4 regions of the Erwinia sp. L03-1 genome follow, and region 3 is predicted to be linked to each of the others. Evidence: predicted binding sites of a transcription regulator. Region 3 holds the regulator's gene; each other region holds the start of a gene.
What was found. The regulator PurR, encoded in region 3, represses purine synthesis genes. The targets are predictions, from matches to a motif close to CANGCAAACGTTTGCNTG.
Positions count from the first base shown of each region.

Region 1: the regulator PurR is predicted to act here: its motif matches at 1,421-1,438, upstream of AC4PCC_RS13320 (amino acid aminotransferase).
Region 2: the regulator PurR is predicted to act here: its motif matches at 1,168-1,185, upstream of purT (formate-dependent phosphoribosylglycinamide formyltransferase).
Region 4: the regulator PurR is predicted to act here: its motif matches at 966-983, upstream of gcvT (glycine cleavage system aminomethyltransferase GcvT).

Region 1 covers NZ_CM178762.1:2,877,084-2,879,287, reverse strand. Annotated here, with positions in the region: gene AC4PCC_RS13320 (amino acid aminotransferase) at 165-1,355, opposite strand; gene AC4PCC_RS13315 (porin) at 1,744-2,204, opposite strand, start outside.
Region 2 covers NZ_CM178762.1:2,020,837-2,023,040, forward strand. Annotated here, with positions in the region: gene purT (formate-dependent phosphoribosylglycinamide formyltransferase) at 1-1,127, opposite strand, end outside; gene AC4PCC_RS09330 (YebG family protein) at 1,266-1,691, shown strand; gene AC4PCC_RS09335 (sugar phosphate isomerase/epimerase family protein) at 1,826-2,204, opposite strand, start outside.
Region 3 covers NZ_CM178762.1:2,538,660-2,540,863, reverse strand. Annotated here, with positions in the region: gene punR (DNA-binding transcriptional activator PunR) at 1-260, shown strand, start outside; gene purR (HTH-type transcriptional repressor PurR) at 278-1,303, opposite strand; gene cydH (cytochrome bd-I oxidase subunit CydH) at 1,588-1,677, shown strand; gene AC4PCC_RS11705 (C40 family peptidase) at 1,733-2,204, opposite strand, start outside.
Region 4 covers NZ_CM178762.1:743,720-745,923, reverse strand. Annotated here, with positions in the region: gene gcvT (glycine cleavage system aminomethyltransferase GcvT) at 1-909, opposite strand, end outside; gene AC4PCC_RS03480 (hypothetical protein) at 1,323-2,204, shown strand, end outside.

The DNA of each region.
Region 1 (2,204 bases), 340 kb from region 3:
CGAGCGGAACGAAGGAACCGCGCCACGCGCGGCGTGAGGACCGCCAGGCACCGGGCCCCACCCGTTGGCGACACCTCCACCCGTTCGCGATCCCCCCAGCCTTTGCAGCCCTGAGCCCCACCCGTTGGCGACACCCCCAGCCTTTGCCGCGTACCGTAATGCCCTTACAGAACCGCCACGATGGCTTCGCAAAGCGGTGACATATTATCCGGCGTCATCCCCGCAACGTTAACGCGGCCGGAATTAACCGCATAAACACCAAACTCCTCGCGCAGGCGAATCACCTGATCTTTACTCAGGCCGCTGAATGAAAACATACCGTTCTGGCTGATGATAAAGCGGAAATCACCTTTCGCGCCTTTCTCCTGCAGCGTATTCACAAACAGCTGGCGCATACGGTGGATACGCTGGCGCATATCGGTCAGCTCCTGCTCCCAGATGGCACGCAGCGCCTTATTGCTCAGAATGGTGGCTACTACCGCTGCGCCGTGTGCTGGCGGGTTAGAGTAGTTAGCACGGATAGTGTATTTAACCTGGCTAAAAGCGGTAGTGGCAACGGCGGCGTCGCTGGCGACAAGGGTCAGTGCCCCGACGCGTTCATTATACAGGCCAAAATTCTTCGAATATGAGCTGGCGACCAACAGCTCCTGATGGCTGGCAGCGAAAATACGCAGGCCTTCAGCATCTTCCTCCAGACCACGGGCAAAGCCCTGATAGGCGAAGTCAAACAGGGGCAGCCAGCCACTGGCCTGGGAAACTTCAGCCAGTGTTGCCCACTGTTCGGCGGAAGGATCAACGCCGGTAGGGTTATGACAGCAGCCGTGGAAAAGTACGATATCACCCGCTTTTGCGCCACGCAGCGTGCTTAGCATACCGTCGAAATCGAGCGAATGTGTGGCCGCATCGTAATACTGATATTCGCAGACCTCCAGACCAGCAGCCTCGAAAACATTTTTATGATTCGGCCAGCTTGGATTGCTGATCCAGATACGCTTTGCGCCAGTCTGGGTCGAAATAAAATCGGCTGCTACGCGAAGCGCACCGGTGCCGCCGGGTGTCTGCGCGGTTCGCGCGCGCTGGCTGCTGATGACCGTACTTTCTTCGCCGAAGAGTAGCGCCTGGGTGCTGCGGGCAAAATCGGCCAGTCCATCAATGCTCAGATAGTTTTTAGTCTTTTCGTTTTCCAGCAGGTGCTGCTCCGCTTTTTTTACGCTGGTCAGCACGGGCGTATTACCGGTTTCGTCTTTATAGACGCCAATGCCGAGATTGATCTTATTTGGACGATCGTCGGCGCGAAAAAGATCGGCTAAACCAAGGATGGGGTCGGCGGGTGCTGCTGCAATGCGTTCAAACATAGTCAAATTCCGTTAGCGTCATCTGAAACGAAGTGTGCATCCAGATTACCGCCTGAGGGCACAAAATGCCAACCGTTTGCAGGGGAAAAACAGGGGAAGTAAATTTATTCATGTCAGCACCAGCGGATAATAAATTGCCCACTTTTCACGGTAGGCTGACAGATATCGGGCGATGGGCTGGACATGTTGTGTTTAATTGAAGCGGAATGATGTTGAGTGAAGGAAAGTGATTTGAAGTGGAGGGATGCAAAGTGGAAGGATTCGAAGCGGTTGATGTGGAGCGGAATAGCGCGAGCGTCAATTCTTCTGTCTTGCGGAACACATAAAAATGGGGCCGAAGCCCCATTTAATGACAGCGCGGAGATGAGCAGGCCATCCCGCAGAGCAATTAGAACTGGTAAACCAGGCCTACTGCTACGGTGTCATCGGTGTTCAGACCCAGAGGATTGTTGTCTTTCAGCAGGTTGATCTGGTAGTCAACGTAGGTAGACATGTTTTTGTTGAAGTAGTAAGTCGCACCAACGTCAGCGTATTTGATCAGGTCAGCATCGCCAATACCGTTGCCGATGTCTTTGCCTTTAGACTGAACGTAGCCCAGTGAAGGACGCAGGCCGAAATCGAACTGGTACTGTGCAACCAGCTCAATGTTCTGTGCTTTGTTAGCAAAAGAACTGATGCTGCCAGTCTCAGCGTTGTTGAACGTTACCTGAGAGCTGGTAAACGGCGTAGCGTTACGCGTTTCACCGTACATTGCAGCCAGGTAAACGCTGTTAGCGTCATACTTGATGGCCGTTGCCCATGCTTCAGCGCGCTTGCCTGCACCATTGTTAATGGTGACGTCATTGCCAT
Region 2 (2,204 bases), 520 kb from region 3:
TCGTCGCTATCCTGACCCGTCGCCAGCGCGACGCCCAGTCTGCGCTTACCCTGAATCTCAGGCTTACCGAACAGGCGGATCTGCAAACCGGCCCCCAGTACCGCGCCGAGATTTGCAAACCGCACATTATCGCTCTCCAGCTCGGGAAGGATCACTGCAGAGGCCGCGCAGCCATACTGGCGGATCCCGCCAATCGGCAGGCCGAGGAAGGCGCGAACGTGCAGGGCGAATTCGGAGAGATCCTGAGAAATCAACGTCACCATGCCGGTATCGTGTGGCCGCGGTGACACTTCGCTGAATACCACCTCATCGCCGCACACAAACAGCTCCACGCCAAACAGGCCGTGGCCGCCAAGGGCGCTAACCACTTTTTCGGCTATCTGCTGCGCGCGCTGCAAGGCCAGATCGCTCATCTGCTGCGGCTGCCAGGACTCACGGTAGTCGCCGTCTTCCTGACGGTGGCCAATGGGGGCGCAAAAATGGATGCCGTCAACCGCGCTCACGGTCAAAAGGGTGATTTCAAAATCGAACTTAACCACGCCTTCCACGATGACGCGTCCGGCACCCGCCCGTCCACCCTGTTGCGCATACTGCCAGGCAGCGCCCAATTGTGAGGCATCGCGGATAAAACTCTGACCTTTACCCGATGAGCTCATTACCGGCTTAATGATGCACGGGAAGCCAATTTCATCGGCGGCCTGCAAAAAAGCGGCTTCACTGTCGGCAAAACGATAGGAAGAGGTGGGTAAGCTGAGCTCCTCCGCAGCCAGGCGACGAATACCTTCACGGTTCATCGTCAGACGCGCCGCGCGGGCGGTTGGCACCACATGCTGACCCTGTTTCTCCAGCTCAACCAGCATATCCGTGGCGATGGCTTCAATTTCCGGCACGATATAGTCAGGGCGCTCCAGCGCAACGAGTGATTTTAGCGCCTCGCCGTCCAGCATATTGATCACATGGCTACGATGGGCCACGTGCATTGCGGGCGCATCGGCGTAGCGATCGACGGCAATCACCTCGACGCCAAGACGCTGGCATTCCAGCGCGACTTCCTTACCCAGTTCACCTGATCCTAACAGCATTACGCGGGTTGCGGCAGGGCGCAGCGCGGTTCCGAGAGTGGTCATAGTTGCTACCTGATTAGAGGAAAAAAACGCGCGCAGTATAAACGAAAACGTTTGCGTATTCATCTGCTTTTCCGGGCTTGAGCTAAAAATAGCCTGCTGCTATACTGTATAAAAATACAGTTAAATGAGGTGAGCGGAATGGCTGTTGAGATAAAATACGTTGTCGTTAGAAAAGGTGAGGAAAAGATGACATTCGCCAGTAAAAAAGACGCGGACGCCTACGATAAAATGCTTGATATGGCTGAAGTCTTCAGCGACTGGCTGAGTGAAGGGCCGGTGGCGCTTGATGAGCAGCAGCGTGAAGCCTTTGGCCTGTTCCTGGCAGAGAACAAGGATGCCGTACAGCATATTGTGAAGACCAGCAAAATGCCGGAAGGGGCAAAAGCAGAGGCGAATCACGCTTCTGCCCGCACAGAGGCTGATAGCGCTGACCCTGTTGAAGTGAGTGAGCAGCAGCCTGCAGACGTGCAGGCATCCGCGGATGAACTGGATGAAGAAACCGCTGAGGGTGCATCCGCTAACGCGAGCAAACGTAAGTCTGCCCGTACGCCAAAAGCGGCATAACGGTCAGTCGCCCCAGCGGCAGGCCGGGGCGAATAATCATACGAGGTCGTACGGCGAACCAACCGGCATCGGAAGGGGTTTGCAGCCGTTATGCTACCCTAAGCGGTTACGCGACCCGCCGGGCTGAGCGGGTTTTACTGGCCCCGCTGGGCAATACAGCGTTTCAGGGCGTGCATCGCCTCTTTCGCAACGTCATCAGGAGCCTGCTGGTGGTAGCTGTCGTTAAAGACCTCCAGTCCAAGCGGGCCTGCATAACCCTGAGTTTCCAGGTAGTCCAGCAGCGTGTAGAGCGGGAAATTTCCCTGGCCAGGCAGCAGTCGGCTGTGGCGGGCGGTATCTATCAGCTGGTCCTGCCCGGGTAGGGTGCTAAGATCTGAAAGCTGGACGAGGAAAATCTTTTCCATCGGGATCCCCGCAAGATCGGCAATGGTACGGTTGCGGGCAAAGATATGAAACGCATCGACGACCAGCCCGAGGTTGGGCGCATTGATTCGCTGCACCATCTGCCATGCC
Region 3 (2,204 bases):
TGGTGCCCGATTGGGAGAGCGCTGCGGACTGCCTGCTGGGCGGGCTTTGCGTCGGAATGGTGCCAGGACATTTTGCCCGTCCGCTGCTGAGCAGCGGCGCATTAACTGAACTTGTGCTTACCGCGACATTCCCCGACAGCCCCTGCTGCGTCAGCTGGTCGCAGCAGCAGGCCAGCCCCGCGCTGGGCTGGCTGCTCGACTATCTTGGCGACACCGGGACGCTCAATAATGAGTGGCTGAACGAGGGGGCAGAGGAATGAGCAGGCGGCTAATGGCGTTAGCGGCGATAGTCTACAAAGGGACCATCCGCCACTGAACGACGCTCGATCAGGCTGGGATGAACTTCAATCGTCTGTGGCTCCTCACGCTTGCTGGTAATACGATCCAGCAGCATTTCAAAGGCCGTTTCGCCCAGCCTCTCTTTTGGCTGGTGAACGGTGGTCAGGGCCGGGGTGAAGTAGCGCGCGTTGCGCACGTTATCATAGCCGATGACCGAGATATCCTGGGGAACGCGCAGACCCATCTCATCAGCGGCACAAATCGCCCCCATCGCCATAATATCGCCGCCGCAGAATACGGCGGTAGGCCGCTGCTTCTGGGATAAAATTTGCTGCATGGCACGATAGCCAGATTCGGGTTCGAAATCACCCTGTACCAGCCACTCATCGCGCAGGGTGATCCCCGCTTCGGATAGCGCCTTTAGAAAACCGGCATGACGGCCACCGCCGGTGTTACGCTCCAGCTGACCGGGAATGACGCCAATATCGCGATGGCCGCGCTCAATCAGATAGCGGCCTACCAGATAACCGCCCTCAAAGGCGTTATCCAGCACCGTATCCGTAAAATCACCGCGTGACTCGCTCCAGTCCATGACGACCATAGGAATATTTCGGTTATCTTCAAGCATCTGGATCAGTTCATCAGGATACTCGGAGCACATCACCAGCAGGCCATCGACGCGCTTTTGCGCCATCATTGACAGATACGCCTGCTGTTTGACCAGATCGTTGTGCGCATTGCCCAGAATCAGGGTGTAACCGCTGGCAAAGCAGCTGTTCTCCACGGCTTCAATAATCTCGGCAAAGTAGGGTGCCTCGCTGGACGTTGCCAGCAGGCCGATGGTCCGGGTGTGATTAACCTTGAGACTGCGGGCGACCGCACTTGGCGAATAATGCAGTTCGCGGATGGCAGTCCATACTGCTTCCCGCGTGGCTTCGGCCACAAAGCGCGTTTTATTAATGACGTGGGACACCGTGGTGGTCGACACCCCGGCGCGTTTAGCCACATCTTTGATTGTTGCCATGAAATCACTACTCCTGTACTTACCGCAACTTGCTGATAAGTATATTGTTAAACGATTGCCTGAAACGGCAAAATCCGTCGCCGTTTTTTATGAATATTCGGTGGCGTCAGTAAGGAAAAGGGGGCAGTCAGCCAGGCCTGTTGCGTCGGTTGCAGACCGCGAACGCAACCCGTTGCGCAACGAAATGGAATTCTAACAAGGCTGAGCAGAGAAAACGAGATTTTTACCGCCGGGTGTGGGAAAATTGATGGTGACACAAACTGTAAGGGTATAAAGGAGTATCTGTGGACACCGATCTGAAATTGTCTCTGCTAACCACCGTTAGCGCGCTGTTAATGATTATTATTTTCAGCTTTACCGCCGTCATGCACTAAAAAAAAAGGCCGATCGTCAGATCGGCCTTTTTATATTCACTACGCGACGCGGAGATTAGCGGATCGTTCTGGGTGTCATCACCCGACGTGCGCCGATGTAGTGACTTTGCCAGTATTCATCAGCCAGCGCGCTAACCTGAATATCTTTTCCGGTACGAGGCGACTGAATAAATTTCCCGCCGCCAAGATAAACGCCTACGTGATCCGCTGTGCCGCGTCCGTTAATGCGGAAGAAAACAAGGTCGCCTTTCTCCAGCTCGCCGCGTTTGATGTTCGCCGCATCGCGCAGGTGATACATCTCATTGGCGGTGCGGGGGATCTTAAACTTAACCAGATCCTTGTAGGCATACCACACCAGGCCGCTACAGTCGAAGCCCGTTTTAGGCGATGTTCCGCCCCACTGGTAGGGTTTACCCAGCTGGCCCATCAGCTTGTTCATCGCCGTCTGACGCGCTTTTTGATAACGCGCCCGGTGTGCCTTGCTCATTTTTAGTGGGGCGCTAAGTACCTCGGCGGTCAGTTCTTCA
Region 4 (2,204 bases), 1.8 Mb from region 3:
CTCGTCGGTAAAGTGAACCGGCTGGCCATTACGCAGCACGCCTTTCTCTGTCATCACCAGCCCGACAAGCTGTTCTGTGCCTCTTTCACGCTGTGCCTCAAGCGCCTCGCGGCCAATAAATTCCCGTTCGCCTGGCTGCCAGGCCAGGGTCCAGCCCATATTAGCGGCCAGCGGTGAGACGCCTTCATCCATCTCCTGTCCATAGAGGTTCATGCCCGCCTCCAGACGCAGCGTGTCACGCGCGCCCAGCCCGGCGGGCTTCACGCCAGCCTCCAGCAGCCCCTGCCAGAATGCAGCCGCCTGCGCGTCAGGCAGGGCAATTTCGTAGCCCGCCTCACCGGTATAGCCGGTGGTGGCAATAAAGAGATCGTCCGCCTGCACGGCAAAAAAGGGTTTCATCCCCGCCACGGCCTGACGTTGGGCATCAGTGAAAAGCGTCTGTGCTTTGCGCTGTGCTTCCGGTCCCTGTACGGCAATCAGAGAGAGATCGTCACGCACCGTTAGCGCTATGCCGTAAGGCTTCGCGTGTTCGGTTATCCAGGCGAGATCTTTTTCACGCGTGGCAGAGTTCACCACCAGCCGAAAGGCATCCTCCGTTATAAAGTAAACAATCAGATCGTCTATCACGCCACCGGAGGCGTTCAGCATGGCGCTGTAGAGTGCCTTCCCGGGCTGAGTCAGCTTAGCGACATCATTGGCCAGCAGATAGCGGAGGAATTCCCGACAGCGCGCACCGCACAGATCGACGATGGTCATGTGCGAGACATCAAACATCCCCGCATCGGTTCGCACCGCGTGGTGCTCTTCAAGTTGAGAGCCGTAATGCAGCGGCATCATCCAGCCGTGGAAGTCGACCATTCGCGCACCACAGGCCTGATGCTGTTCAAACAAGGAAGTGTGCTGGGTCATAGTTTTCCTGTGCAGATGCAAGTTTTCAGGCGTCTGATCCGGGCGGATTAAGGCCGGACGCAAACGATAACCTGGCTTTGACGTTACCACCGAACCGCGCCATTAACCATAAGTAAAATGAGGTCGAATGGGTTTAACGCTCTCTCAGCGCCGGGAGGATTTTCCAGAACTTCTGACCAGAAAACTGCGCGAATGCGCACATAAAACGCAATTCATCGGTTTACAGGCAGGTTGAAAACAGGTTTTTTACCCGGTTGGGATGAATTCATGCTCCCCCGCAAACTGCATGACATTAAATAAAGTAATGCGAACTGAGCGGTTAAATTAGTTTATTTCAAATGAAGCGGCGGCACGGGAACATTCGAACCCAGGATGACACTTAACCGGATGTATACTTCTCAGGGCCGCCAGACATGGACATTAAATCACTCCCTTCTACGGTTAATACGCTCGCGCTGCATGGGTCTCCGTGGGGTTTTGAGATCCTCGCCTCCGGCGAGCTGAAGGCCAGCATCAATGATGCCAAAGGCGGGACACAATCACTCGAAGGCCGCATCTTCTTCTCAGATCGTACGCCTGAGCAGCCTTCAGACAGCGTGACCCGGAAAGACTTCCGCAGTAAGGCCCGTGTCTATGCCCGGGGCGAGGGAATGCAGAGCAGTAATGCTGCTTCACGTGCCTTTCAGCATCGAATGACACAGGCCATCGATCGGCATCTGGCCAGTGGGGCAGCACTCACCAGCAGCGGTAATTCCATCAGGCTACCGGTAAATGACGGAGAAACGGCGGACGAGGCCGTTGCCCGGTGGTTGCAAAGTCTTCTGAACGTCTCGCGTAACAGTAAGCTGGCCGCCTTCCGTACCACGCCATTTGAAAACCGCGCCAGCCTGCTGAAATTTCCTGAATCCATTACGCTTCATTCACCGAACAGCAGCCCACAGTCATTTAGCGGCGAAGCACTGAGGTCCCTGCTGATGGAGGCAGGCAACAGGCTGAGAAGCCAGCTGGAGCAGGGTAAAACGCCGCTATTAGCGCTGATCAATAAGGGGAGCGTTGTACCGATGGTGTTCGGCTTCAGCAAAATTGAGGGGCTTGAGACGCACGCCATCAGCGGCACGCTGAGTAAAAACATCAAAAACTACAGCTACCAGAATGAAAATCATCCGCTCAGCGGATCCGCTAAAGGGGGGAAATTAAAAGAGATCGAGCTGGGCAGTCTGGAAGATTTGGCCACGCTGAGTCTGGCTTCTCTGGCAAAAGGTGTCCCCCTACCCGGCCAGACGTTAATCAGGATT